Regions from separate parts of the Amphibacillus indicireducens genome, predicted to be linked through region 2. Evidence: riboswitches for the same ligand, from Rfam matches in the RefSeq annotation. Region 2 holds a riboswitch; each other region holds the start of a gene.
The links. Region 2 has a riboswitch for thiamine pyrophosphate ahead of thiD (bifunctional hydroxymethylpyrimidine kinase/phosphomethylpyrimidine kinase). Riboswitches for the same ligand answer to the same signal wherever they lie in the genome.
Positions count from the first base shown of each region.

Region 1: another riboswitch for thiamine pyrophosphate. It lies ahead of thiW (energy coupling factor transporter S component ThiW); the one in region 2 lies ahead of thiD (bifunctional hydroxymethylpyrimidine kinase/phosphomethylpyrimidine kinase).
Region 3: another riboswitch for thiamine pyrophosphate. It lies ahead of thiT (energy-coupled thiamine transporter ThiT); the one in region 2 lies ahead of thiD (bifunctional hydroxymethylpyrimidine kinase/phosphomethylpyrimidine kinase).

Region 1 covers NZ_BAABDL010000123.1:39,821-48,452, forward strand. The annotation lists gene ABD814_RS11510 (heavy metal translocating P-type ATPase) at 1-1,603, shown strand, start outside; TPP riboswitch at 2,056-2,168, shown strand; gene thiW (energy coupling factor transporter S component ThiW) at 2,240-2,725, shown strand; gene nagA (N-acetylglucosamine-6-phosphate deacetylase) at 2,804-3,961, shown strand; gene nagB (glucosamine-6-phosphate deaminase) at 3,958-4,686, shown strand; gene ABD814_RS11530 (hypothetical protein) at 4,741-5,346, opposite strand; gene zupT (zinc transporter ZupT) at 5,617-6,426, shown strand; gene helD (RNA polymerase recycling motor HelD) at 6,770-8,632, opposite strand, start outside.
Region 2 covers NZ_BAABDL010000077.1:2,594-13,691, reverse strand. The annotation lists gene adhE (bifunctional acetaldehyde-CoA/alcohol dehydrogenase) at 1-2,061, opposite strand, end outside; gene ABD814_RS07405 (hypothetical protein) at 2,112-2,339, opposite strand; gene pflB (formate C-acetyltransferase) at 2,800-5,058, shown strand; gene pflA (pyruvate formate-lyase-activating protein) at 5,446-6,198, shown strand; gene ABD814_RS07390 (organic hydroperoxide resistance protein) at 6,354-6,773, shown strand; gene ABD814_RS07385 (flavodoxin) at 6,886-7,341, shown strand; gene lepB (signal peptidase I) at 7,471-7,980, shown strand; TPP riboswitch at 8,339-8,442, shown strand; gene thiD (bifunctional hydroxymethylpyrimidine kinase/phosphomethylpyrimidine kinase) at 8,604-9,431, shown strand; gene thiM (hydroxyethylthiazole kinase) at 9,428-10,243, shown strand; gene thiE (thiamine phosphate synthase) at 10,233-10,880, shown strand; gene ABD814_RS07360 (DUF4064 domain-containing protein) at 10,985-11,098, shown strand, end outside.
Region 3 covers NZ_BAABDL010000071.1:3,433-14,530, reverse strand. The annotation lists gene ABD814_RS06650 (sugar transferase) at 1-129, opposite strand, end outside; gene ABD814_RS06645 (formyltransferase family protein) at 131-952, opposite strand; gene ABD814_RS06640 (PIG-L deacetylase family protein) at 995-1,675, opposite strand; gene ABD814_RS06635 (type II secretion system protein) at 2,509-2,862, opposite strand; partial or broken gene ABD814_RS06630 (sugar transferase) at 3,334-3,504, opposite strand; gene ABD814_RS06625 (polysaccharide biosynthesis protein) at 3,628-5,454, opposite strand; gene galU (UTP--glucose-1-phosphate uridylyltransferase GalU) at 5,535-6,410, opposite strand; gene ABD814_RS06615 (tyrosine-protein phosphatase) at 6,511-7,278, opposite strand; gene thiT (energy-coupled thiamine transporter ThiT) at 7,649-8,224, opposite strand; TPP riboswitch at 8,501-8,609, opposite strand; gene ABD814_RS06605 (hypothetical protein) at 8,708-9,016, shown strand; gene ABD814_RS06600 (YecA family protein) at 9,013-9,954, opposite strand; gene ABD814_RS06595 (DUF6429 family protein) at 9,999-10,244, opposite strand; gene ABD814_RS06590 (hypothetical protein) at 10,366-10,656, opposite strand; gene ABD814_RS06585 (AAA family ATPase) at 10,649-11,098, opposite strand, start outside.

The DNA.
Region 1 (8,632 bases), on a different contig from region 2:
GTTGATTAACTATGAATCTGAAGGTGCAATGCTGTTATTAATCTTTGCGGGAGCTGAGGTTTTAGAAGATTACGCTTCAAACAAATCAACAAGCGCAATCTCTGAGTTAATGGCACAAGTTCCAACCGTTGCACAAGTATTGAAGCCAAATGGTGATGTTGTTGAAGTACCAACTGACGACTTAGCAATTGGTGATCTTGTGATCGTTTCAAAAGGGGCACAAATTCCGATTGATGGTAAAACCGATCGCGACTCAATGATTAGTGAGGCTGCTTTAACTGGAGAATCTATACCTGTAGAAAAGAAAGCAGATGATCATGTTTTTGCCGGAACAATCAACGAAGGCAATGTGTTTCATTTATTGGTGACAAAATTAAGTCATGAAACTGTTTTTTCAAATATTATTCGTATGGTTGAAGAAGCGCAAAATCGCCCATCGAAAGTTGCCAAATTTATCGATCGGATCGAATCAAAATATGTGATGACCGTCTTAATTGTCGTACCAATTTTTATTGCGATCCTATATTATTTTATCGACCTCGATTTTCAAGAAGCGTTTTATCGCGGAATGGTCTTATTAACCGTTGCCAGCCCTTGTGCCTTAGTCGCGTCGGCCACACCTGCGACACTGAGTGCGATTAGTAACGGTGCCAAAAATGGTGTTCTCTTTAAGGGTGGCGCGGCGATGGAGGCGCTTAGCTCGATGGACATTTTATATAGTGATAAAACTGGAACATTAACGTTTGGTGAATTTCAAGTGATTGAACATGAAATGGATCGAGAGATTTTAAAAGAAGTTGTTTATATTGAGCAGCAATCGACTCACCCAATTGCTGATGCGATCGTAGCTGCTTTTAAAGATATTGATCTTGATTCGGTCGATCAGCGAGAGCCTGTCGAAGAAATTGCTGGTTCTGGGATTAAAAAAGGCGAGATAATTGTTGGTAAGCCTTCGATCTTTGACACGTACAATGATCCAGACAACTATCGTGGTAAAATCACAGCTGGCTACACGACCGTTTTTGTTGGCATCGACGATCAAATTGTCGGCTACTTTACCCTCGCCGATCAGATTCGCGATGAATCTGCTGAAGCTGTAGCTGGATTCCAAGCTGAAAAGATTAAAGTCTCATTGATTACTGGTGACAATGAAATGGTTGCCAAGAAAGTCGCCAACGAAGTGAATGTTGATGACTATTTTGCCAATTGCTCACCTGAAGACAAAATAAAATTTGTCCAAGAAAATCAGGCAATGGGGCAGGTTGTTGGCATGATCGGTGATGGGATTAATGATGCACCAGCACTAGCTAATGCTGATATTGGGATCGCAATGGGCAGTGGCTCATCTGTAGCGATGGAGTCAGCAGACGTAGTGATTGTGAAAAATAATTTAGCGAAATTGCTTTATAGTTTTAAGCTAAGTCAAAAGTTAAATAAAATTATTATTCAAAACGTGATTTTTTCAATTGTAGTGATTGTCTCATTGATTGGTTTAAATATTTTTGGTTGGCTAGGTTTGCCGTTGGGTGTTGTTTTTCATGAAGGATCAACGATTTTAGTGATCTTAAATGGTTTGCGATTATTGAAGCAAAGTAAAGCTTAGTCTGATGCGAGTTCTATCACAGAGAGCTGTTTGCTTTGAAGGGAATAATGACTCCCTTAAAATAACCTTTGCCTTTTTTTGAATCATCACTCATATTAATTGTATGAGTTATAACCTTTAAGGAGCTGATCTTTTGGTGAAAAACAGCAAATACTCGATACTTATAGCATTTGTCTGTATGATCATTTTTGTCATCATCCGATTTACAGATTTATCTGTCATTCCTTTATTGGGAGCAACAGTTATTTTATCCATTATTGGGATCATACTTGGGTTTCGATCAAAAAATCCTTTAATAACAACGATTCATTTTTTAATCTTATCGTTCTCTTTATTGGTCCTGTTCTTTTTGTTAATGCTTCATGGTAGAGCAATTAATGGTTAGTTACAACCTGAGTGTATCAACTTGTAATTTTATGTTAGACGTGTTATCGTTGAGTTAATTCAATAGCTTTGACTACTAGGGGTGCCGATCGGATCGGCTGAGAGGAAAGAATTCAATCTTTCTAACCCTTTTGAACCTGATCTAGTTCATACTAGCGGAGGGAAGTAGCACTTCTTTAGCCTATCAGGTTCTTCTTTCGCTGCAATTGACAGCTTTTAGTCAACGCAACAATAAAAGGAGGACTATTTTTTATGAAAAAAACAAATCAATTGACACTGATTGCGGCCTTTATTGCCATTGGTGTCGTCGGGGCGAGCTTTCTCTGGTTTCCAACTGGGATTGCGCAAGCCTACCCTGTTCAGCACGCGATTAATGTGATTAGTGCCGTTATTCTTGGTCCAATTCCGACAGTCATTATCGCGTTTGGAATTGGGCTTGTTCGCAATGCATTAGGTCTTGGTACATTACTCGCTTTTCCAGGTGGAATGGCAGGCGCATTACTGGCCGGAATCTTTTATCGTTACCGTAAGAAAACAAGCTCTGCAGTAATTGGAGAGATTGTCGGAACCGGAATTGTTGGGTCACTGCTTTCAATACCTGTTGCACGACTGATTATGGGTCAAAGTGTCGGTGTACTCGCTTTTGTACCTGGATTTTTGATCAGTAGTGTGATCGGTGCAGTCATTGCCTCCCTAATTGTGCCGAAATTAAAAACTTATTATCAACGTCATGATTAATCACCACATTTGTGGTGATTTTTTCATCTTAAAATGTCATAATAATAAAGGAAGACTACACTAAGTTGGTGAAAAATGATGCTAATAATAAACGCAAAAATTTATACCGAGCAGGAAATGATGATTGGTCATCTTTTAATCAAAAACGGAAAAATTGAGCAGATTTATCATGATCTTCCGAATGATTTTAACGAACCAATTAAAATGATCGATGCGAACAACTTAAACTTAATCCCTGGTTTTATCGATACTCATATCCACGGAGCAAATGGTGCTGATGTGATGGATGCAACACCAGAAGCAATCGAGACGATGGCAAATTACCTCGTCTCTGAAGGAACAACGAGTTTTCTTGCGACAACGATCACGCAGTCGACAGATAAGATTGAACGTGCACTAACAAATCTTGGCCAGTATCAAAATATTGACACAGGTGCTGAGATGATCGGTATTCATCTCGAAGGACCATTTATTGAAAAATCAAAAGCCGGAGCACAGCCGTTAGAGTATATTATTAAGCCTGATTTAGACTTATTTAATCGGTGGCAACAGCTTGCTAAGCATAAAATTAAAACTGTCACAATTGCTCCAGAGCATGATCGAGACTACCAGTTTACTTCCGCCCTACGTCGAGCAAGCGTTAATGTTTCCGCCGGTCACACGGATGTGAATTTTTCAGGAATAAAAGAAGCCGTTAACCATGGGGTGAATCAAGTGACGCACCTTTGTAATGCGATGAGTGGAATTGGTCATCGTGATATTGGTGTTGTAGGTGGTGCGTTTTTGCTTGAAAAAATTAAGGCAGAAATTATCGCAGATGGTATTCATGTCGACACGAACATGTTAAAATTAATTTATCAAAATATTGGTTCTGAGCGATTGATTTTGATTACTGATGCGATGCGAGCAAAAGGGCTTGAACCCGGTGATTATGAATTAGGCGGTCAGCCTGTTGTTGTGACTGAGGACCGTACTCTTTTGTCTGATGGAACGTTAGCTGGGAGTATCTTGAGGATGATTGATGGGGCAAAACAATTTTTTGCTATGCCTAGTGTTTCGATTCATGATATTATTTTAATGGCGTCAATTAATCCAGCAAAACAGGTCGGTGTTTTTAATCAAAAAGGGTCGATTGAAGTTGGTAAGGATGCAGATTTATTGCTTGTGGACGATGATTTTGATTTGAAACTAACCCTTAAAAAAGGGGAAATCGTATTTCGAGGAGTGAGCCAATGAAAATTGTAAAAGTAAGTGACTATCAAGAAATGAGTGAATGGGCTGGTAAGCAAGTCATTGAGAAAGTTAAGTCAGTCAGGCAGCCTATTCTAGGTTTAGCAACAGGCTCTACACCTGAAGGGCTTTATCGTTATTTAATCGAGGCGAATAAAAACCATGATGTATCTTTTGAAAATGTAACGACGTTTAATTTAGATGAATATATTGGGCTTGATAGAGATGATCCAAATAGTTATCACTATTTTATGAAAGAAAAATTATTTGATCAGATCGATATTGATCCGAATCGAACGCATTTACCAAATGGGGTTGCGGCTGATATTGAGCAGGAATGTTTGGATTACGAGGCTTTGATTAAGAAAACTGGTGTGATTGATTTACAGATTCTTGGTCTAGGTGTGAATGGACATATTGCCTTTAATGAGCCGGGTACGTCATTTACGAGTCGGACACAACGGACGGATTTAGTTGAAGAGACGATTGAGGCAAATGCGCGGTTCTTTGAAAATAAAGCAGATGTTCCGACTCAAGCAATTACAATGGGGATCGAAACAATTATGGAAAGTAAAGAAATTATTTTACTTGCTTCAGGTGAGAATAAGGCTGAGGCGGTTAAGCGATTAGTTGAAGGTGAAGTAACTGAAGACTTCCCCGCTTCGATTTTACAAAAACACCCGCACGTAACAATTGTGATTGATGAAGCAGCTGCTTCATTACTAAAATAGTCAACAACAAAACGCTTAGACCAAAATCTAAGCGTTTTTTATTTGATTATTGACCTATTCTTCTTCTATTTTGATTTTTAATAAGTACACTAAATCATCTTGTTTAATTATTTGTTCAACTGATGCTGCATCCTTTAAATTAACCGTCCTGATTGAATGATTGGTTGTTTCCCTGTACACGGCTAAAATTGTAGGTTCGCCAGTTTTTATTTCAATCGACTCCTGCTCATTTATAATTTCAAAAGAACTGATTACTCCCTCTTGGGGGTTGCGCTCAATAACTCCACGACCGCTTACTCCTGGAGCGTATAGGATCGCTAGTAGATCAGCTGAATCTAAAGTAACTAGCGCAAATCCCAAATGTCCTTCATCCGCTTCATTTAAACTATTTCCATAATTTAAGCTAATTAACGGATCAGCTTGTTTAACTCCATCTACATAGCTGTCCACCCAAAGATTGACCCACTTATTTTCCGCTTCTGGTAAGGTAAATTCAAAATCAAATATGTTTCCTAAGCTCAGATCTTCAAATGTTTCAACATAATTAGAATCTTGGTTGACTCTAAGTGTAGCGACATTATTATTCTTGCTCGTACAACCAGCACTTAAGATTATAATTAAGAATAAAATAAGAACAAAAACAAACTGTTGCTTTTTCAATTTAGCACTCCTTCAGTCTTTTTGAATTTTCTACCTGTATCATAGCATAGCCAGACCAATCTTTCGATTAGATTATTAATTTTTCATTAAATCAATTGAAAACAGTTGCTTTTTTTGTATGAGCGTTTTAAAATGGACGTAGGTTAAAAAGTTGGTCTAGGGAAACTTTTTAGGTGTACCGAACATTAATAGTTAATATGTTACTAAAAAGCTGACCTTAGGGAGCACTTAATTCAACAATGATTTTTCAGAAAAGAAGGGATTTTTATGATGGATGGAAATATACTGCTTGCTTTTGGCTTAACTTTATTTGCAGGTTTAGCAACAGGGATCGGGAGTTTGCTTGCATTCTTCACCAAAACAACGAATACCAAATTTCTCTCATTTGCACTTGGTTTTTCAGCAGGTGTCATGATTTACGTATCAATGGTTGAGATCTTTTTTAAAGCAAAAGATACTTTAGTCGGTGAACTGGGCGAAGTACAAGGCTCATGGATTACTGTAATTAGTTTCTTTGGCGGAATGTTTTTAATCGGTTTAATTGACCAGTTAATTCCACAGGAAGGTAATCCGCATGAAGTTAAAAAGGTTGAAGATATGGCGAAAAAACCTTCAACACTTAAAGATAAGAAACTATTAAAAATAGGAACATTCACAGCACTAGCAATTGCGATTCATAATTTTCCCGAGGGAATTGCAACATTTACAGCGACGCTTCAAGACCCTGCTTTAGGAATTCCAATTGCAATCGCTGTTGCGATTCATAATATTCCAGAGGGGATTGCTGTTTCAGTTCCGATTTATTATGCAACTGGCAGTAAACGAAAAGCATTCAAACTGTCGTTTTTATCAGGCTTAGCTGAGCCTGCTGGAGCAATTATTGCCTATTTATTATTAATGCCGTTCTTAACAGAGACACTTTTTGGCGTTATTTTTGCCAGTGTAGCAGGAATTATGGTGTTTATTTCACTTGATGAATTAATTCCTGCCGCTAAGCGTTATGATGAAACGCACACATCGATTTATGGTGTAATTTCTGGTATGGCGGTAATGGCTTTAAGTTTATTATTAATGCTATAAGAATGAATTTCATAATTACTTATTTGAGTATAAAACACGAACAATTGAGTTAGAGCTAGCACTCGTGATTTCCACTCTAGGCGGACGCTTTCCGCGGGATCGGCCTCAGCTAATTGATAAAAGCTTTCCAAGCTTTTATCACTGGATCTTCGGACGCGATCTGTTCCCGCTGGAGTCGCCGCCTGCCGTTCCAATCACTTGATTGGGCTTCTTTATTTACGTATGATATTGAATTTTAATTTGTAATCATTCGTGTTTTTAATTAGATTTTTGTATTATGAAATCAACTCATAAGTAAAAAAATAGCCTTTGTCCTTGTTAATAAGTGACAAAGGCTATTTTTTTATTCCGGGCTAATTTCATGAACACGATAAAACTCATACAACGACGTCGGCACTTCTTTAATAAAACGTGACATCCCGCCAATCGCAATTAAGGTCAAATCATGCATTGCTCGTGTACAAGCAGTGTATAAAATGTAACGCTCCAATTCATTTAGATATTGATGTGCTGATGCATCATAAACGATCACGCCATCAAACTCAATCCCTTTTGCTAAATAAACAGGAATGACATGGATTCCTTCTTTAAATGTATGCGTTTCTTGATCAATTAACTGAACTTGTTCATATGATTTTGACAACAATTCCGCTAACTCTCGTGCTTCATCCATTGTTTTTGTAATCACCGCAATATGCGGGTATTTACGATTCAAGTAGTTATCAATACAATCATATAGCTTATACTCAGCGATCGTATCATTATCTAGCTCATAGACAATTGGTCTATTTCCATCACGATTAAATGGTTCAATTTGGTTCCCATCTTCAATAAAAGCACGGGTGAACTCAACAATTGGCTGTGTCGATCGATAACTTCTCATTAATTTAATTTGCTCAGTTTTTTCAATCGCGCCCTCAGTTAAAATATTATCGGTTAAACTATGGTAATAAATCGCTTGATTAACATCTCCTAACAATGTCATCCGACTATTTGGATAAATATACGTTAAATAGCGGAGTTGGAACGTTGAGTAGTCTTGTGCTTCATCTAGGATGATATGTTTAATTGCACGATTTTCTTCAAATCCGACAATCATTTTTTCAAAATAAAGAAATGGCGTTGCGTCTTCCCACGTTAGATTATTAGCCTTAAAACTCTCCTTCGTAAACCTAGCCAACTTCAACCAGTCTTGCTCCGTTAACCCTTGACCAGGGTCCGTTTGATCAAATAATTGCATATATGTCCGCTTCGTATTGACAAAAGCAAACTGTTTAATTTTATCCCGCAACGGCTTCACTCTTCGTTTAACCACTTTTCGTTTTAAATAAGATAACTCAAGATCCGCTTGCTGATAATCTTCGAGTTGTTCACGGACTTGATTTTCCATTTTAGCAAATACATCTTGAAGTTCTTCCTTATCTAATAATTCAACTTCATCCTCAACCCAGTCTTCTTTAACCCATTTACGCTCTAGCTGAGTGAGTTTTTCCAAAATCATTTCTGCAACTTTTTCTAAACGCAGCTGAATTGACACATGTTCAGGGAACTGATAAAAAGACTTCGCAAGCTCATCTTTCGTGAAAATAATTTGATCACGGAAACGAATATTTCTAAACTGAAATCCATCATTCAACAATTCTTTCAAATACGTATCTACTCGATTAAGGAAATGTTCGCTCGATTTATAGCGTATCCCTGATAATCGGGACCATGTATCTGTTTCCGTTTCAGAAAAAACAACTTCAATCTGTTCAAATGGTGATTCAACAGTAAACCGAGAACGCAATTGTTGCTCAACATAATGATAAAAGGTCATTTGTTTAATATTCTGCTCACCTAAGTCAGGTAAGACTCGAGAAACATAGCTATTAAACAACGGGTTCGGTGAAAATAAAATCATTTGATCTGCCGTTAGCGTCTCACGATAGCGATAGAGCAAATAGGCAACACGTTGTAAGGCAGCCGATGTCTTTCCACTACCTGCAACGCCCTGAACAACTAGAAACTTACTTGTTTCATTACGAATAATTTTGTTCTGTTCTTGTTGAATGGTTGCAACAATACTGCCCATTTTGGAGCTCGCAAATTGGCCAAGCACATTTTGGAGCATCTGATCACCAATTGTTAAACCCGTATCAAACATTCCTGTTAATTCGCCTTGTTTGATCACATACTGGCGCTTCAGCTCCATCTCCCCTTCTAT
Region 2 (11,098 bases):
AATCGCACGAATGGCCAGACCGTCAGTGTAGTCATTAGCCATATTTGACACATATGCTTCAATCGCATGTGTTAAAACGTCCATACCCGTATCAGCTGTAACTGTTTTTGGAACCGTCATAACAAATTGTGGGTCAATGATCGCTACGTCAGGCGTTAATTCATAGTCAGCTAATGGATATTTAACATTTAGCTCTTTATCGGTAATAACAGAGAATGAAGTAACTTCTGATCCAGTACCTGATGTTGTAGGAATGGCAACAAATTGTGCTTTATGACCTAACTTCGGATATTTATAAACGCGTTTACGAATATCTAAGAATTTTTGTTTTAGGCCATTAAAATCCGTATCAGGGTGCTCATGGAAGAGCCACATTCCTTTAGCCGCATCCATTGGTGATCCCCCACCTAGTGCAATGATCACATCTGGATCAAAAGCAGCCATTGCTTCTGCACCTCTCATCACCGTTTCTTTTGATGGATCAGGTTCGACATCAGAGAAAATTTCACAGTGAACATAATCTGATCGTTTTCTTAGGTGATAGAGAACTTTATCAACATAGCCTAATTTGACCATCATTTCATCCGTCACAATAAAGGCTTTAGATATGTTAGGCATTTTAGCTAAATATTGAACAGAGTTTCTTTCAAAGTATACCTTTGGTGGAATCTTGAACCATTGCATATTGTTATTTCTTCTTGCCATATGTTTAACGTTAATTAAGTGAACCGCTCCAACGTTTGTTGAAACAGAGTTGCCACCATAAGAACCGCATCCAAGTGTTAATGAAGGCATATAAGCATTATAAATGTCCCCGATTGCACCTTGAGAAGAAGGAGCATTGACAATAATTCGCCCGGCTTTCATGCGTGAGCCATATGCATCAATTACATCTTGATCATTAGAGTGAATAACAGCAGAGTGTCCAAGTCCACCGAATTCAAGCATTTCTTCTGCTCGTTTCATCCCTTCTTCCGTATTTTTAACTTTATAAGCGGCTAAAACAGGACTTAATTTTTCACGTGATAATGGGTGATCTGGTCCAACACCTGTTAGCTCAGCGATCAGAATCTTTGTTTCTTTTGGTACAGTCACCCCGGCCATTTCAGCAATAACTACAGGACTCATCCCAACAATATCTAGGTTAACTGCACATGTATCTTCATTAATGACCAACTTTTCAACTTTTGCTTTTTCAGCATCTGATAAGAAGTAGCAATTATTATCAATCATTTCTTGTTTAACTGTTTGATAAATTTCTTGATCGACAATCATCGCTTGTTCAGATGCACAGATCATCCCATTATCAAACGTTTTTGATAAAATTAAATCATTAACTGCACGCTTAATATCAACTGATTTTTCTATATAACAAGGAACATTTCCTGCACCAACTCCAAGTGCTGGTTTCCCTGAGCTATAAGCAGATTTGACCATGCCTGGTCCACCTGTTGCGAGTATTGTTGCAATATCTTTATGCTTCATCAAAGCTTGAGTAGCTTCAATTGATGGTTGTTCAATCCACTGAATACAATGTTCCGGTGCCCCAGCGTTAATTGCAGCTCGATAAAGGATTCTAGCTGCCTCTGAACTTGATTTCTGTGCTGATGGGTGGAAGGCAAAAATAATTGGGTTACCTGTTTTAATCGAAATAATTGATTTAAACATCGTAGTTGATGTTGGATTTGTAACGGGTGTTACCCCAGCGATTACTCCAATTGGTTCAGCAATCTCAACCATCCCATCGTGTGGGTTTTCATTAATGACCCCAACCGTTTTATCATATTTAACATTATGATAGACATATTCAGTTGCGAATATATTTTTAATAATTTTATCTTCATACACACCACGACCAGTTTCTTCTACAGCGAACTTTGCTAGATACATATGATGATCCAGCCCAGCGAGCGCCATTTCTTTTACAATGTGATCGATTTGTTCTTGTGTTAGCTTTTTCATTTCTTTTAAAGCATTCTTTCCTTGTGCTGCAAGTTGATCAATTTGTTCTTGTGCTGATAATTCAACTTTTTTGTTTTTCTTTTTAACAACGGCTACCATTGTTATCCCTCCTTAAATTGTGAAACATTGAGCAAATTTTGCAAAAAAAATTAAATACTTTCTGGGTGACGGGGAATCTTAATAAAAGAAACATCATTGATCATTCTTGTGTTACTTTTTACGATCACAACATAATGATCTGTCCAAATATAACTTGGAAGCTCTTGATCTTTTTCAAAAAGCATTGCTTGAAATTGATCATTGATCTGTTTTTCGAAGCTAGATTGTGTGTAATAATCTGCATCAGTCTTGAAGTCTTGCCACTTTGTTAAGATCATTTTTTACCCCCCTTTCTCTTGCTATATTTACTATACCACCTGAATGCGCTTACAATTTAAGTAAAATGTGAACACTTTGTGAAATACTTCACAATAGAGCTATTATGATAAATTTATTGTAGATCAAGTAGTGGGATTGGACAAAATGTATGCGCTTTACTGTTATAATAAGGACTTAAAATGTAATTATAACAGATTGATACAGACGGGATAACCAACTAAGAAAAGGTGATATATTGTTTTGGATTGTATAATGTAAATGTGATTATATCAATGAATTTTCAGAAAACTCACCTTAATTACAAGAGGTTGTTTAATAATGAACTAAATATGAACAAATTATGAACTTTAACTATAACAGTTTGAAAAAACACTTGTTTTCACTTTTCTTTAAGAAGTGAGTGGTATATACTTAAATTAAGATAATAATTGTTGAATTATATTTGAGGAGGTAGCGGAAATGAAAGTAGCAGATGAAGTTACAAAAAACAATCCTTGGGATGGTTTCCGTGAAGGGAACTGGAAAAACGAAATAGACGTTCGTGATTTTATTATTAAAAACTTCACATTATATGAAGGAAATGAAGACTTTTTAGCAGGACCTACGGAAGCAACAAATGATTTATGGAAGCAAGTTATGGAATTGACGAAAGAAGAACGTGAGCGTGGTGGTGTTTATGATCTAGATACAAAGATCGTCTCAACAATCACGTCACATGATGCAGGATACTTGAATAAAGACAAAGAAAAAGTTGTCGGTGTTCAAACAGATGTACCATTCAAACGTTCATTACAACCGTTTGGTGGAATTCGTATGGCATCAGTCTCGGCTGAATCATACGGTTATAAGTTAGATGAAGAAGTTGAAAAGATTTTTACAGACTATCGTAAAACACATAACCAAGGTGTTTTCGATGCGTATACACCAGAAATTCGTGCGGCACGTCGTGCAGGTGTTGTAACAGGATTGCCTGACGCTTACGGTCGAGGCCGTATTATCGGTGATTATCGTCGCGTTGCGCTCTACGGAGTTGATCGCTTAATTGAAGCGAAGATGGCTGATCTTGCAATTATCGGTGGTAATGGCGTGATGTCAGATGATGTCATCCGTGACCGTGAAGAGCATATGGAACAAATTCGTTCATTACAAGAATTAAAACAATTAGGTGAAACATACGGGTTTGACATTTCTAAACCAGCAACAACCGCTCAAGAAGCTTTCCAATGGTTATATCTTGGTTACCTTGCAGCGATTAAAGAACAAAACGGTGCGGCGATGAGTCTTGGTCGTACATCAACGTTCTTAGATATTTATATCGAACGTGATCTTGAAAATGGTGTTATGACAGAGAAAGAAGCTCAAGAATTAGTTGACCACTTTGTGATGAAGTTACGTCTAGTGAAATTTGCTAGAACACCTGACTATAATGAATTATTTAGTGGAGACCCGACTTGGGTAACGGAATCAATTGCAGGTATTGCCGAAGATGGTCGCCCATTAGTCACGAAAAACTCATACCGTTTCTTACACACGTTAGATAACTTAGGACCAGCTCCAGAACCAAACTTAACCGTATTATGGTCAACTAAGTTACCAGCTAACTTTAAGAATTTCTGTGCGAAAATGTCCATTCAAACAAGTGCAATTCAGTACGAAAATGATGACATTATGCGTGAACACTATGGCGATGACTATGGAATTGCTTGCTGTGTGTCAGCAATGCGGATTGGTAAGCAAATGCAATTCTTCGGTGCACGTGTTAACTTAGCTAAAGCATTACTTTACGCAATTAACGGTGGTGTTGACGAAGTATCAAAAGCACAAGTTGGACCAAACTATGCACCAATAACTTCAGAGTATCTAGACTATGATGAAGTAACGAAAAAATATGATGTCATGTTAGATTGGTTATCAGGTGTTTACGTCAATGCACTAAACATCATTCACTACATGCATGATAAGTATAGCTATGAAAGAATTGAAATGGCTCTACATGATCGCGATGTATTAAGAACAATGGCTTGTGGTATCGCTGGATTATCAGTTGTAGTGGACTCATTAAGTGCGATCAAACATGCTAAAGTTCGTACAATCCGTGATGAAAACGGAATTGCTGTTGATTATGAAATTGAAGGGGATTACCCTAAATACGGTAACAACGATGACCGTGTTGACCAAATCGCTGTTGATTTAGTTAAGTCATTTATGAATAAGATTAAGCAACACAAGACTTACCGTGAGTCAGTTCATACACAATCAATTCTGACAATCACTTCAAACGTTGTCTATGGGAAGAAGACGGGTAACACGCCTGATGGACGTAAAGCTGGCGAGCCATTTGCTCCGGGTGCGAACCCATTACACGGCCGTGATACAAATGGTTCATTAGCATCATTAAACTCTGTTGCTAAAATGCCTTATGACTATGCGTTAGATGGAATTTCAAACACATTCTCAATCGTACCGAAAGCATTAGGTAAAGATATTGACAGTCAAAAAGCAAACCTAGCAGCAATGTTAGATGGTTATGCTAAGAAAAAAGGTCACCACTTGAACGTTAACGTATTTGACCGCGAAACATTATTAGATGCAATGGAGCGTCCAGAGGAATACCCTCAATTAACGATCCGTGTATCTGGTTACGCTGTTAACTTCATTAAGTTGACAAGAGAACAACAAATTGACGTTATTAACCGTACGTTCCACGAAAGTCTATAAGTTTTACAATATGGGAGAAGACTAATCTTCTCCCATACTTATACGATCGAAAACTTATGGCCGATCGTATAAGTATCGGTATTCTAAATTATTCATTGTTTATTGAGAAATAAGTAAATACGCTTAACTAAATGACTTGAGATTATATGTATGCATTAATTTAAAAAGGTGACGAGAAACTATGCATAGTCATTTGAAGACACGAAGACTCCTGCGGGAATAGGATGAGCCGAAGATCCACTTTTGGAGCGTTTTTTGCTACAAAAGTTAGCTGAGGCCATCCCCGCGGAAAGCGAAGTGTCTTCAGATGACGACCTGTCGTATGAATAGTTTGGAAGTAATAATTTTTGCCATGAAAATGTAGCAATCAAATTGGGAGGGGACAGCATGACAGTAAAAGGACGGATTCACTCAATTGAAACATTAGGAACTGTAGACGGACCAGGTCTACGTTATGTTATCTTTACACAAGGTTGTTTATTACGTTGTCAGTTCTGCCATAACCCTGATACATGGAAGATGTCAGGTGGTAAAGAAATGACAGTTGCAGAGATTGTTGAAGATATTAAAGACTACCAACCATACTTTGAATCTTCTAATGGTGGGGTCACAGTCAGTGGTGGTGAACCACTTCTCCAAGCAGAATTTTTGTTAGAATTATTTACTGAACTGAAGAAACTAGGTATTCATACGTGTATCGACACATCTGGTGGCTGCTTTAGCCGTTCACCACGATTTATCAAAACATTAGATGCATTATTAGAAGTGACAGATTTAATTTTATATGATCTGAAGCAAATTGATGATGCAATGCATAAAGAATTAACAGGTGTATCTAATAAGCACATTTTAGATATGGCTCACTATTTAGATGAGAAGCAAATTCCAATCTGGGTTCGTCATGTGTTAATTCCGGATGGAAGCGATAATGACCAACTGTTACAACGTTTATCTGACTTTATCGCAACATTGTCGAATGTGGAAAGAATCGATGTTTTACCATACCATGAACTGGGTGTTTATAAATGGTCAGAACTTGGTTTGGATTACCCACTTGAGGGTGTTAAACCACCAACCGATACCCGAGTCAAGAACGCAGAAGCAATTCTGAATCGGGAAAAGACAGTTGCTTTAAATTAAGCTATCAATAATTAAAACTTGAACACCGTATCGGGCAATTTGAATGTTTGCTAATACGGTGTTTTTAAAATTCTCTTTAAATATGATGTTTAATATATCTGAAATTAAGGAATATTAAGTTGAAGCAAAAATATCATTAAGGAGAGGGTAATAAAATGAGTAAAGTTATGTTTACTTCGATCGCTACAGCTAAGGGTGGCAGAGAGGGTCATGTTAAATCAGATGATGGGATCATCGATTTAAAACTCGTTGATCCGGCAGCTGATGGTAATGAGAAAGGCTCGAATCCTGAACAATTATTTGCAGCAGGCTATGCAGCTTGTTATGACGGTGCACTTAATCTAATGGCATCTAAGCAAAGGAAAGAGATTGACTCAGAGATAACTGCAGAAGTTAGTTTAATGGAAGATAGTGACGATAAAGGTGTTAAAATTGGTGTTGTTTTAAATGTTAATATTAAAGGAGTCTCACAAGAAGAGGTCGAGAAGTTGGCAAATTTAGCACATGATTTTTGCCCATACTCAAAAGCGACAAGAGATAATATTAATGTGAACTTGAAAGTAAAAGCTGTTTAAAATAGATTGACTAAAAATCGATGAAGAAATAGGCTTCATCGATTTTTTTTGTTAAACTATAAATATGAAAAGATACAATTAATTTTTTAAATAATATATAGGAGTGACGTTAATGAACGTAGCAGTCGTTTATACGAGCATGACCGGTAATACGGAAGAAATTGCCCAAATACTTAGTGATCAAGTAGAACAATACGATCTAACAGTTAAAATATTTCACGTCGAATTTGATGACATCATGGCACTCGACTTAAAAAATTATGATGCCATTTTATTTGGCACCTATACATGGGGTGATGCAGACCTACCTTTTGAACTGGAAGATTTTCATGAAGACTTAGGGGATGAAGACTTATCAGGAAAAGTTGTCGGTCTATTTGGATCATGTGATTCATATTATGAGTTTTACGGTGCGGCGATGGAAATTATGGCGAAACAATTTCGAGCAATTGGTGCAGAAGTCATCGAGCCATTACTTAAAATTGAATTGGCTCCAGAACCCGAGGACGATGAAAAGATTGAGCAATTCGTTAAAAAATTTGTCGACCGTGTAAAACAATCATCATAAAAAAGCTCATGATTGGAATTTTGCTAATCTAAATCAACTAAACTTGCAAAATTAATCAAGGAAGATAGCCTTTCACTAAAAAAAGGCATATAATTATTAAAAGAGCATGAGTAAAAGAGGTTGTTATAAATGTTAAAAGAAATCATGTCATGGTTATATGCAATTCTGATTGCATTAGTGATTGTTATTTTAGTCAGAGGATTTATTGTCACACCATCTGTCGTCAAAGGCGATTCAATGCAACCGAACTTATATGATGGTGATCGGATTATTATTAGTAAGCTCAGTTCAATTAATCGCTTTGATGAAATTGCATTTGTCGCACCAAATGGCGAAGACAATTATGTTAAACGGGTGATTGGTCTCCCAGGTGACGAAATTGAAATCATTAATGATACTTTATATATTAACGACGTTGCCTATGATGAAAATTATTTAACGGAAATTCAAACAGACGAAGTTTCGGTTAGATACTTCAGCTCAGCAAAAATCCCAGAGGACACATACTTTGTAATGGGTGATAACCGTAAACATAGTTATGATAGCCGGGAATTTGGCGTGATCCATGAAGATTCAATTATTGGTGAAGTCGTCTTTAGAATCTGGCCACTCGATTCAATCGGCGCCGTTAGCCCATAATCATTACCTTTGCCTAAGAACAAATATTATGGTTAGATAAGTATAAAGTTAAGTAAATTTCATAATTATTAGATTGAAAGCAAAACACGAATGAGCAGTAATTGTATCGACTTAATAAATAATATTAAGACAGCACATCAAGTGATTGGAACGTCGGGTGGCGACTCCGGCGGGAAAAGATCGAGTCCGAAGATCCGCTAATAAAAACTTGTAAAGTTTTTATTAGCAAGCTGAGGCCGATCCCGCGGAACGCGTCCACCCAGAGTGGAAATCACCGGTCTAGCACCAACATGGTTATTTGTGTTTTATATCCGTATAAATGATTATGAAATTTACCGATCCAATAAAAAATTATATATTTTTCCACTAGGGGCGCGTTTGACGCTGAGATAAAGATAACTCTTTAGTCCCTTTGAACCTGATTAGGCTAATACCTACGTAGGAAAGTGGAGCATTGCTTACACTACTTTAAATAATGTAAACCGCTCCTACTTCAGGGGTGGTTTTTTTATTTCGTAGATAAGAAAGTATAACAACTTTCTTACTACAAAAGTGCAACTAAAGCATTCGCCTAAAGGCTTGGCGAATGCCAAGTTTTCTAAAAATTCACAAGGGGGAAAGCAATGATGAATGTAAAAACAGCTTTAACAATTGCAGGAACAGATCCAACAGGAGGAGCAGGCATTCAAGCCGATTTAAAGGCATTTCAGGAACGTGAAGTTTATGGTATGAGTGTTTTAACGTCTGCAGTCGCCCAAAATACATTAGGTGTGCAAAGCATTCATAATTTACCGACTGCTTTTATTGAACAACAGCTCAAGTCTGTCTTCACTGATATTAAACCACACGCAATTAAAACAGGGATGATTGCAACAATTGAGATGATGGAGTTAATTGCTGATTATTTTGAACAATATCGAGCGATCCCTTATTGCTTAGATCCAGTCATGGTTGCTACAAGTGGAGATGTATTAATGGAAGAAGCTTCTCAAACGATGATTAAAGAACGTTTAGTCCCGCTTGCTACAATTGTGACGCCTAATTTATCTGAAACTGAAATATTAGTCGGGAGAAAAGTGACGACGATTAGAGCAATGGAAGAGGCTGCTATCGAAATTGTCAATGAACTTGGTGCACAGACAGCTGTGGTGAAAGGTGGTCACCTTGAAGGTGGTGCGGTCGATGTTTTTTATGATGGTAACCAGATTCATCACCTTATATCAGAGCGCTTTGACACGCCTCATACACACGGAACAGGGTGTACATTCTCTGCGGTGATCACGGCAGAACTGGCGAAAGGGAAATCGGTTCTTGAAGCGGTTAAACGAGGGAAAGTTTATATTACTGATGCGATTCGTTATTCTTTAAAGTTAGGCAAGGGAAATGGCCCAACAAATCATTGGGGTTATCGCCTCAAAGGATTGCCAAATGAAAGAGGTTATTCGAAATGAAACAATCGATCATTGAGATTGTTGACCAAGTTAAACAAAAACAATCGTTGATTCATAATATAACGAATCAAGTTGTGATGAATTTTACCGCAAATGGACTCTATGCACTTGGCGCCTTACCGATTATGGCGCATGAACGACGTGAGGTTGCAGAAATAACAACACAATCAGATGCGCTCGTTTTAAATATCGGGACATTAACTGAGGAATTATTAGAAACGATGATCGTTGCTGGACGTGCTGCTAATCGAAAAGGTATTCCGATTGTTTTTGACCCGGTTGGCGTTGGGGCAACAAAGTTCCGAACTGAAGCAGCACGCAAACTATTATCTGAACTAGAGATCAACTTAATCCGGGGAAACACAGCGGAAATTAGTCATTTAGCTGGACTAAAAGCGGATATGAGAGGTGTCGATGCAACAGAACAGTTGGATGGGGAAATAGTGATTAGACAATCAATCGAAAAATTGGCTATACCGATTGTGATGACGGGGAAAACCGATTTTATTGCTGACCAAGCAACAATTATTAAACTAACAAATGGTTCAGCACTATTAACAAAAATAACGGGAGCAGGTTGCTTACTATCATCGGTTGTGGCGGCTTTTTTAGCTGCAAATCAATCTAATATTCTTGCACCAACTGCAGCGGTTGCTTATTTTACAATTGCAGCAGAAAAAGCGGCGGAACAAGCGACATTATCTGGCCAATTCCACATCGCTTTTTTAGATGCGCTAAGCGGAGTCACAGCAACCGATTTAGAAGAGCGACTTCAAATCGAGAAAGTGAGTGTGAACGGGAGTGAATTTTAATCGATCGTCGCTTGCAGTCTACTTTATTCTCGGCAGTCAAAATGTAAACGACCAAGATCCGCTCTTCGTTTTAGAGCAAGCATTACAAGGTGGGGTTACTTGCTTTCAATTTCGTGAAAAAGGTTCTGGAGCTAAAACAGGTGAAGCTAAATTTCAATTGGCAGAGCAAATGCAAAAGCTTTGTCAAAAGTATCAGGTGCCATTTTTTATTAATGATGATCTTGAGCTTGCGATCCGACTTAACGCAGATGGTATTCATGTAGGGCAAGATGATTTATCGATTCAAGACATCAGAAAAATTGCACCAACTAAAATGAAGATTGGACTGTCGATAACAACCACTGATCAAGCTATTGAAGCGGAAAAACTAGCCGTTGATTATATCGGGATTGGTCCAATTTTTCAAACGACAACTAAAAGTGATGCTAAACAGCCGATTGGACTTGAAGGAGTTATCGAAATTACTAAAGCAGTACCAAAACTTCCAAGCGTTGCGATTGGTGGGATTACGAAGTCTGATTTAATTGAGATTAGAAAAGCTGGAGCAGATGGTGTAGCCGTTATCTCAGAAATTGCTTCAGCAGATCAGCCAAAATTAGCAACCGAATCTCTCGTTAAACTTAGCGGTAGTATTTAAGTTGGATTCATAATTAAAATGAATCTGACTATAATTAAATTAGTCAGTTAAACACCCAATATGTTAGAATGTAAAGAGATCAGAGAAAGAGGTGTTGACGACTTATGATAAATAGGAAAATTGAAATATTCTTGGTCATTATGGGGATGGCAGTGTTCTTTTTCTTCGGTGTAACTGGAGCAACCATGATCAATGTCCATGATGATGAGATGGCAACA
Region 3 (11,098 bases), on a different contig from region 2:
TAGAAAGAAAATAGGTCCTTTTGAGGTTGTTTTAATAAGAATGGCAACGATAATCCATATAGGCAAAAATGCTATTAATACTATTAATGAAAGAATGATATCTATTAACCTTTTAATTGCCTTCTGCATACTATCCCTCTATTTCATAATCGATCGGTGTTAAGTACCCATTGCTTAGTTTTATTTCTCCTTCATTTGGATCAACCTTAGCTGACCAAATTCTAATTATCTTATCTCCAACTTTATAAAAAGCTCCTGGATAAGGATGTGCAACTGCCCTAACTAGTTTGTCTGCTTCATCCATTGTCATTGAACTCAGAAGCTCCCCATCTTCAGGTTTTCTTCCTGGCCACTCAGTAGCCTTAGACTCATCTTGCTTTGTAAGAACTACTCTGTCATTAACAATAGCATCCCAATACTTTGATATTAGCTCTACATGCATCTCATCAACCTTCTTGTATAGATCTGTTGCTGTAGTGTTCTCATTAATCTCAATAACACCCTGACCGATAATGTCACCAGTGTCTACACCTTCATCAAGCTTGAACATAGTAACACCAGTCTTATCTAGCCCTTTAATAATAGCCCATGGAATAGCTGCTCTACCTCTACCAACAGGCAAAAGTGTAGGATGCATTCCAATACAACCATTGGTCGGTGTTTCTAAAACTTCTTTCTTAGCAATCTGTGACCAACCAATAATGAAAAGCCAATCAATCTCATGCTTTTTAAGAGCTTCAATGACCTCAGGATCGTTAATATTATTGATTTTTAGAAGTGGCGTACTCTCTCTTTCAGCTATTTCATCAAGATAGATCCTTCCAGACTTGTTCTTCGCCTTTTCATCTTTCAATGTAATAAGAAGATCTAATTTTCCACCGATTCTATATATCTCTTCAATACAACTTAAACCCAGTTGGACACAAGTTGTAAATGCACTTTTCTTCTTCATATTTTCAATTCCTCTCCAATTTAATGTTGAGTTTGCTAGAAATTAAAACCCTCTTCTAAACACACTTTCAAAGCTTTCAGCGTAAACCATTCCGGCCTGTCCGCCTCTATAAGCAGCAAGACCTTTTAAAGCTTCATTGCTTCTAGGATGTGGATAGGGTCTCATTACTCCTCTATACATAGATAGAGCTTCTATCTTCTTATCTACAGCCTCTTCTCCTACTTCGATAAATGTATTTGGGTTGAACTGATTCATAGATTTATTTAATGCCCACTCAGTAGCTGAAGGTACTTCCATAAATAGAAGTTCTTTTAATGGACTAACTTCTGGTCTTCGTTGAAAAAGTCTTACTGCAGCTTGGCATGCAAGAGACGTATGTAGATGATCATTATTTAAATCTGATGGGTGATGTGTGAAAACAACTTCAGACCTAGTTTCTTCCATTGCTTTTTCTATGAATTGAACTAATTTGAGATGAGGTACTGTATTGAATTCGATATTTGGAAATTCGCCTTTAATGACTTTTTTAACGCCTAATAAGCTTAATGAGTTATTAACATCCTCAAGAAGTTCATCAGTTTCAGGTCTATGGTTTCTTGCTTTAACTTCTCCAGACATAATACACACATTCACTGTATGACCTTCCTGTGCCAGTTTATACATAGTCGCTCCTGCGCCTAAAACTTCATCATCTGGATGTGCTACTACTACTAAATAATTCATCTTCCATACCTCACTTCATGTAATGTAATTTCCTATGTAAGTACAAGTGCTCCTATGTTGAGCACCTTAATTTTCAAATTTATGTATTATGTTGATTTTTCAAAATGTACATTTTTGTTTTTCTGTTCAAACCCTTGATATCACTGACTTACAGCCTCTTTATCCTTTCAGCATACTCACGTCGATTCGGCGTTAAATACATAAAAAGTTTGGCGAATTCTTAATTACAAATTACAAAATCTCTGCAAGCCTTGATTTTACTGGCTTTAAGCCTGTAATTATCTTTTCGAGTTAATTACAAATTACAGTTTTTCAATTCTAAATGTTGTGGTCCGATATTTTTGAGCTACTATATCTTGTAATCCTATTAGCATACTCACGTCGAAATGAATATATTAAATAGATGAAATTTGCGCAATATATTGTATGAGAACATTTATCACATACCGTATATAGTAATTTTATTCCGATACTCTCCTCGCCATATACATCCAATAGAAGAGTTTGCCGAATTAGTAATTAATTACAGAACTCTACGATCATTTAAACAACTAATTGTAAGCCTGTAATTGTCTTTTCGACTCAATAAAAAGTTTATAAGGTTCCTCGCTATATTGTGTTTAATTCAACTGACTGCTTAAAATCTAAATCGAGCCCAGTTATTTGCGTAACAGGTGGTGAATGTTGAGTGAGCAATTGAACTCATTCCTTTGTCCCATTTGGCTTTGAGCAAGTCACTGTCAATAGTAGATACATCATGAAGTGATTCAAAACAATTGTACTAAATTATCACTAGCAATTTAATACTTCAACACTAGATAGCGGAGAGCCGTTTATAACCAAGGAACTTCATCCCCAGACGGATCATCTTCATCACTTTCACTTCCAACTTCATGTACACTGCACTTAACCTTATCATCTTCATAACCGATCACACCGACAGATGGACAGACTTCATTAAAATTCGCTAACATAAAACTATTAAAACCAACGTCACCTATCTCGTTCTCAAGCAGAAAAGCGGTGTACGTCTTTTCTACAATTTTTCGATTAGCAACACATACCCTTTCATCTGCCATGTTTTTAAACCCAGTTAATCTAGGAATAGCTATCGCAGCAACGATGCCTAGTATTGCGATTGTAACAATTAATTCTATTAAAGTAAAGCCATCGGGTTTTTTATCCATTGTTCTCACCTTGTAAATTAATCATTAATTTGAGTTCTAAAGAAATCCTTTTCAGTTGACTTTAAAGCGCATCGAATTCAATAGGATTAACTCTTATCCTTCTACAATTTATTTTGTGTCCTTTTGACATGTTCAATAAAATCACTCTTTACTTTTGTTATTTGATCCTTGCTTTGTACTTCTCATCTTCTAAATCCGCTTTGCCTTTAGCATCTTCACGAGTAACTTTACATGCATTATCAGCCACTCGCATCCGCACATTTTATATAGTCCCCTAATCTCCATATCCAGCCCTTTAAATCAGCGGTCCGCACTTTCTCACGCCTTGCTTTTGAATCCCTTTAATTTTCGAACAGCTACCACATTAAAAATTCCCAATATTGCAATCATAGCAACCAGTTTCATCAAAAATAGCCCCACGTTGTTTTCAATGCCTACTTATATTTCACTCTCTTTGCGCGTAATTTAACCATACCTCAACATCCAAAAATGACTCTTGTGGAGCCCGATGCGCTTTTGTTTGAAAAGCACGGGTCCTCGCGAGTCAATTTTAATAGCAATAATTAGAATAAGAAAAATGGGGGATAACAAAATGATGCCTAATAGTGATAATAAAATGTCGATTAGTCTCTTGATGGTCATTGTAGCTCATGATTGTTTTCCCCCTGTGTACTGTTACTTGTCAGTTAAACTCACATTCTTAGACTTAACTTTTATTTTAACTGAGATTTGTTAAAAAATATACATCATATGATTACAGTTTGATTAAGAAATGCTAGATTTGATCTTTTGTTCGGCAAAAACGATGTCCATAATGGCGTTTTTGACTTGGATGTTATCAAGTTGTTCGAATTGATCGATTAATTGTAAGACTTCTGTGATGTCAACTTGATCGGTTCGGCCAATATAGATTTTTTCATAGACTTCTTCTGGATCAATTTCGTCTTCTCCGAGTAGTTCTTCGTACATTTTTTCGCCTGGGCGAATGCCTGAAAACTTGATTTCGATTTCGTCAGTTGAATAGCCTGATAGTTTAATTAGGTTCTTGGCTAGGTCGACAATCTTGACGGGTTCGCCCATATCAAGGACGAAAATCTCTCCGCCTCGGGCGAGGGTTCCTGCTTGGATCACAAGTCTTGTTGCTTCTGGAATGGTCATAAAGTAACGGGTCATTTCAGGGTGTGTCACCGTGACTGGTCCGCCTTCTTCAATTTGTTCTTTAAATAATGGGATGACTGAGCCACGGCTCCCGAGTACATTACCAAAGCGGACGGCAACAAATTTTGTTTTGCTTCGGTTTGCTAAGTCTTGGACGATCATTTCCGCAAGTCGTTTTGTCCCGCCCATTACGTTTGTTGGGTTAACGGCTTTGTCGGTTGAGACTAAGACAAAGGTATGTACGTTAAAAGCATCGGCTGCTTCAGTGACGTTTTTCGTTCCGATCACGTTGTTTTTAATTGCTTCGTGTGGGTTATGTTCCATTAATGGCACATGTTTGTGTGCTGCTGCATGGTAAATAATCCACGGTTGATATTGTTTAACGATATTAAAAATCCGGTCGCGATCTTGTACGTCTGCGATAATTGGAATGATTTCTGTGCCTGTTTTTCCATATTTTTTTTGTAATTCTTTTTCAATTGAATAGATACTGAATTCGCCATGGCCAACTAATAAAATTCTAGCTGGTGTAAAGCGCATTAATTGTCGGCAGATTTCGGATCCGATTGAGCCACCTGCGCCTGTGACCATGACTGTATTGCCAGTGACATATGTTGAGATTGAACCGATATCGAGTTTGACTGGCGGACGCCCGAGTACGTCTTCTACGTCAATGCTTCGTAACATTTGGACGGAAACTTTTCCTGTTGCAAGGTCTTCTATTTTCGGTAAGATTTGAACTTTTGCATCTGTCTCGTTGCATCGTGTGACAATATCTGCGAGTTCGCCATTTCGTAATGACGGGATGGCGATCACAATATGATCGATTGCTTGTGTTTCTGCAATTTGTTCAATGTCCAGTGTTGTTCCGAGTACAGGCAAATTATAGACGTGCATTTTTTGTTTAGCTGGGTCATCATCGATGAAGCCGATTGGTCTTAAATCCGTGTCTGTTTGACCATTTGTCAGTTGTCTGACGATCATCACACCGGCATCACCTGCACCGACAATGAGTGTGCGTTTTTGATTTGGGTTCGGATTGATATAATGATCACGGAAGACGCGCCAAATAAAACGTGAGCCTCCGATGAGTGTAATATGAATCAGCCAGGTTACGAGCATTGCTCGGCGATAAATAGTAAAGTCATTGACTAAGAATTGGACGATCGCTGTTGCTAAATTCGTTAAAGTGACTGAATAAACAATTGCTTGCAATTCTCTAATACTCGCATATGACCAGACCTTTTGGTAGAGCTTAAACAAAAAGGCGAATACAAAGTGAAACGTGAGTAAGGCAATTGCACTAATAACAATGGTTCTCGTTGACCAATGCGGTCTTGATGGGTAAACGACCCATGATGCTAGAAAGATAGCTGATCCGACGATTAGTGAGTCAAGCAATATCAGTAGAGTTAGTCGTTTGCGATAGGACATGATCACTCGCTCCTTTTTTGAAAATTCTGAAAGTCATTGATGTTGGCGGTGGGAGACCCCACCACTTTTCCATTTATTCATTAAAATTTGTCAGTTAAGTCGAGTAGCATTTTCTTCACGTCTGCGCCGATTTCTTTGTTTTTAAGTGCAAATTCAATCGTCGTTTGGATAAAGCCAAGTTGCTCTCCAACGTCGTAACGACGACCTTCGAAGTCATAAGCGTATACTTTTTGAATTTCATTTAGCATTTGGATTGCATCTGTTAGCTGAATTTCTCCGCCTGCACCAATTTGATGGCGCTCTAAAAAGCGGAAGATTTCTGGTGTAAAGATGTAGCGTCCCATGATTGCTAGATTTGATGGTGCTGTTCCTAGTTTTGGTTTTTCAACAAAGTGGTCAACTTCACAGAGTCGGCCATTGACCTTCTCGCCTGGATCGACAATTCCGTAACGTTCAGTAAGTTCAGTTGGTACTGTTTGAACACCGATAATCGATGATTGTTTTTCGTCAAATTGGTTGATTAATTGTTTTAAGCATGGCACATCACTTTCAACGATATCGTCACCGAGAAGAACGGCAAATGGTTCATCACCAATAAACTTCCGGGCACTCCAAACCGCATGTCCAAGTCCTTTCGGTTCTTTTTGACGAATATAGTGAATATCAGCTAAGTTCGTTGATTGTTCAACTTTATGTAATAAGTCGAGCTTGTTTCTTTCTTTTAGATTCTGTTCGAGTTCTGGTGCGAAGTCAAAATGATCTTCAATCGCACGCTTTCCTTTACCAGTCACGATAATAATGTCTTCGATCCCTGAAGCGACTGCTTCTTCAACGATATACTGAATTGTTGGTTTATCAACAATCGGTAGCATTTCTTTTGGCATTGCTTTCGTCACTGGTAAAAATCGTGTCCCTAAACCTGCTGCTGGAATAATTGCCTTTTTAACTTTTGCCATTTCAAATCTGCCCCTTTTTTTGTATCTATTCGTTAGCGTGTGCCAACGTTATTCGTGAGTGAATCTGTCAGTCCCCTCTATATAAGTAGGGTGAGTTTTTTCAAAAGAGTCCGAAGAATTTTTTGCGTTTAATTCTTGCTGGTTCATCAATGTAGATCTTCTCGTTGTCGAGTATATGTTGGGCGTTGTCCATGAATGTGTAGAGTGTGTGTTGCCCGTAATTTTGGTTGATTTCTTGATTGGCGTCGAGCATATTGAACCCGCGTGATTTCGTGTTGTGTGCGTCTGATGCGACGAAGTGGGTTAGGTTATGTTCGATTATTTCATTGGTAAATTTTTTGATTTTTGTGCCAAATTTGCCTGTTAGACTGCCGGCGGTAATTTGGGTTAGTGCGCCGTTTTGAACGAAGTGATAGAGGCGCTCTGGTTGTTCTTGGAGTGCCGTGTTTCGTTCTGGGTGCACAATGATCGGGACGAGATCTCGCATTTGGATGTCGAATAGTATTTGTTCCGTGTAGCGTGGAATATGGTTTGTTGGTAATTCGACAAAGAGATAGCGACTTGTTCCTGTTAATGTTAGGATTTCGTCTTGTTGGTAGCCTTCGATCAGTTCGCCGTGGATTCTGACTTCTTGTCCCGGTATGATCGTGAGTGGAATCTGTTCTTGTTGGATTCGCTCGTTGAGTCTGGTCAGGTCGGCTAGGACTGAGTTTTTTGGATTATTGTAGCGCCCGTTTTTATGATGTGGGGTTGCGATAATCGTATGAATGCCTTCTGTTATGGCTTGTTGTGCCATGGCGACACTGTCTTCTAGGTGTTTAGCACCGTCGTCTACGCCGGGTAAAATGTGACAATGGATGTCAATCATCGATTAACAACCTCCTTAGCTTCTATTTTTCTACAGCATTTTAATTATACCAGTTATCTTCATAGAATGGAACCAGCTTTGTGACTCTTTACCATAATTCTATACTTTTAATTGAGTACAATTGCCTATTCGTTGGTGGGCGTTTAGGTTATTTTAGGGTAATTAGAACTAATTGCGAGCCGATTATAACAATTGTTCTATGTACTTAATAGCATGATTTTTTTAGAGTGTTTTTAGTGTGTTTAAAAATGGTCATTTTTCACTATTTGTTCACATTTATGACGTTTGGTTTAAGTTTGTATAAATAAATCGGCGCATCTGGTGGGATGTGCCGATTTTTGATTGGTAATGTGAGCGGATCTGATTTTGTTTACTTTGTTGTTGCTGCGATTAGATTCGGGCGTTTGTTGAATAGGAAACTAACTGCTGCGACGTTAATGATAAATGATGGGATGAGGTATGAGCCATTGTAAACGAGTGAGTAGACCCAGATATTCATACCATCAATTAGTGAGTCAAAGAAAACGACGCCCGCAACAAAGTGGGCGATAAATCTGAGTGTCACGCCGATCAGTACGCCGAGTGTGACCATACTAATAAAGCGTTTTGTATTGTTATTTTTTAAGGCTGTTTGGACGGCTGGCGCGAGCAAACCTGCAAAGCCCAGGACTAAGAATGCGACTGGGTAGTCGAGTAGCCCTTGAACTGGGTGTGCGATCCAGGCGGTTCCTGTTGCGACTTGAAGGATACCTAATAGGAAACCTGAAATTAGCCCGCCTTTTAATCCCCAACGAAAGGCAACAATAAAGATTGGGATCATCGCGAATGAGATTGATCCACCTTGTGCCCAAACTTTAAATGATAGAAACGGTAGTAGATCTAAGATGAGTGCTAGTGCTGTAAAGATTGCAATTTCGATTAAAAATAACGTTCTTTTTGATTGCATTGTAAAAATTCCCCCTTGTTTTTTGGATTTTGCTTTTAATCGAGTTCAAAAGGAGGATAAAATGGGCCAAGATTTTCGAGGCAGCGCAGCTTTGAGTAGCACAATGTATGTGTTTAAATACATGAGCAACTAAAAAAGCAAGCTAACAAAGAAATTCGCCGTGTCATTTTTTCCGGACTTTTTGAACACCGTTTAGAAAATAAAAAAAGTAATGTGCCAAGGGGATGCTTCCTGATGGGGAACCCGCTCACATTACTCGTTACTTTGCATAAATGCCATCAAAAAAGCCACCATCCCTACGCTAGAATTAACTAACAGGTTCATAGGGTCAGAACAATACGTGTTATTTCTCAGCCGACTTAAATCAGCTCCCCTTGTAGGCTTGAACTATTTACTTTTCTTATTACCTGGTACCATTATAGAGGATTTGGGGTGGAGTTGCAAGGGATCTGACTGTTTGGGTTGGGTGGAATATATTGGGTTATGCGCGATGTTTTGGATTTGCGCGCGAAATTTGAGATTTACGCGCGAAATTGTGAATCTGCGCGCGATATTTGGGATTTACACGCGAAATTTTCGATCTGCGCGCGAAATCCAGCGTTTGCGCGCGAAATCCAGCGTTTGCGTGCGAAATTTGGGATTTGCGGGCGATCGCACAGTCGTTGCGGGCGATATTTTCGATTTGTGGGCGAACGCACGATGGTTGCGGGCGATCGCTCACAAATTGAAGGATTTGACCGATTCGATGGCAGTTGGAACTGGCACTGGCCAGTTCCCTCCCTTTTTTCTTAAAAAGGGTACTCCTCTAAACTTTCCAGGCGCTCTTCCACCACAAAAGCATCTGCGTCATTGGTGGCTTTCCCAATAGATAAAGCTTTTTCATACTTTTCCTTCGCCTTCTGGATATCGCGATCTTGCTTTTCAGAATAATAATCTCCCCACGCAATAAAGGTCCACAGATTATCACTAAAATCTTTGGCTAATTGTTCGAACGCAGCTTCCGCTTCATTGAATTGTTTTAGCGATCCATAAGAGTCTGCAATCGCACGTCTCATATTAAACATAATATTCTGATCCTCAGAAGGGAAAAGACGACAAAACTCCTGACAATACTGTATTCTAATTTCTAAATAAGTAGGATCTTCTAAACTTGCATTGAAAAGTTCCATCTCTAAGTTTTGACAAAATTCACTGACATAAAAGCTTCCTCTGTAGCGTTCTTCCAAGTAATCAAGGGTTTGAAAGACAGGGCTTACCCTATATTTAATCCCCTCCCAAGCTTTCAACCAATGATCACAAGCTGAAACAGGATCATCTTTCCCTAAGCAATCATAACCATCCTCAATCAATTGATACATTTTTTCCATCGATAAATTCTTTGGTTTGGCCAATCGATCCCACAAAATAGATGCTGCTAACCAAGGGAAGTCTTCCATTCTTCCACCAATAACGAGTTGATAATCGCTAAACCAATCTTCTGAAATATCCTCCGCTGAATAATACTCCTCAATATCTTTTAAAAATTGGTCTCGTTCAAAAGGGACACCTAAATCTTTTAATTGGGCAATAATCTGTTCAGTACTCAATTCATCCACTTCTTCATATGATAGATGATTAAAAAATGGTTCGATTGGTTTCCGTTCTACTTGATTTTGTTTATTGATACAACATTTCTTATATTTCTTGCCACTTCCACAAGGACATGGATCATTCCTGCCGACCTTTGTCATATTTCTCACTCCGTTCATATTTAATGTTATTTGCAGTTTTACAATTATCTGTCATCATCATTAATGTCATTTTCATCAAGTAGGCGTCTTGCTTCTTCAATACCCGCCTTTGTTAAATAGACTGATTTCGCTTTATAACTCCCCCGAATAAGGTCTTGATCCGTTAATTCATTTAAAATATCAAATGGATACCCTTTCCAGCTCCTCCTCATATTTTCGGGGAGATCATCTTCTTGCCATGATGTTAAATATAGCAATTGTAGAGTCAGTTCCTTGATTTTTTTCTCCATTGCTAGCAACTCCCTTTTTAATGTCTCATATTTTGATGCCTTTACTTTTATTGTAACATAAATTTTCTCCTACAAAATAAAAACTAACGATTTCCCAATCATGGATCAGGAAGTCGTCAGTTTAGTTCATTTGTTCACGATGATCGCTTTTTCTGTGCGGTTGAGAGAATTGGCGGATGCCAATTCTAACGGTTTTATACTTCCTTACTTTCATAATTGATGTTATTACATCTCCAATAACGTTTTTTATCGCGCTCTGTCTTCTGTTAAGATCAAAAAACAGATCACCTCTTTGAACATCAAAATGAATCTGGCTTTCCGGAAAAATCTTTCGCAATCTTTCTATCAACAATATTTCTTCCGTCTCACCTTCAACAAGCACTATGATCACTTTCTTTAGCCGTCTACTCATTTGAAATGCCCGCTTTTCTAAATGACCGCTTAATATCAAATGAATTTGTTTCTTCGTATATTTGTTCTTCTTGACCACCCAATTGAATTGCACGCAAATAAACATCTCTTGCGTTGTTTAACTTCTTTACACCTGTTAGTTGAATGTAGCGATCTTCAGCATTTGCAGTAGTGAACCATAAATTATTGATCGGTAATACTTCTAAAATCCTCAAATTATGAGATGTGAAGAAGAGTTGACCTTTACCACTTTCAGATATAACCTCTAAAATTTCACCTAAAAGATATTCAAAGATACCAGAATCAAGTTCATCAATCACCACACATGCATTTGGATTATTATAAACGGCAATTAGAGTAGTTAAGATTGAAATAATTTTTAAAATTCCTTCTGATTCACACCGTAAAGGAAGCTCGATCTGATTTTTGACTGATAGTAATTC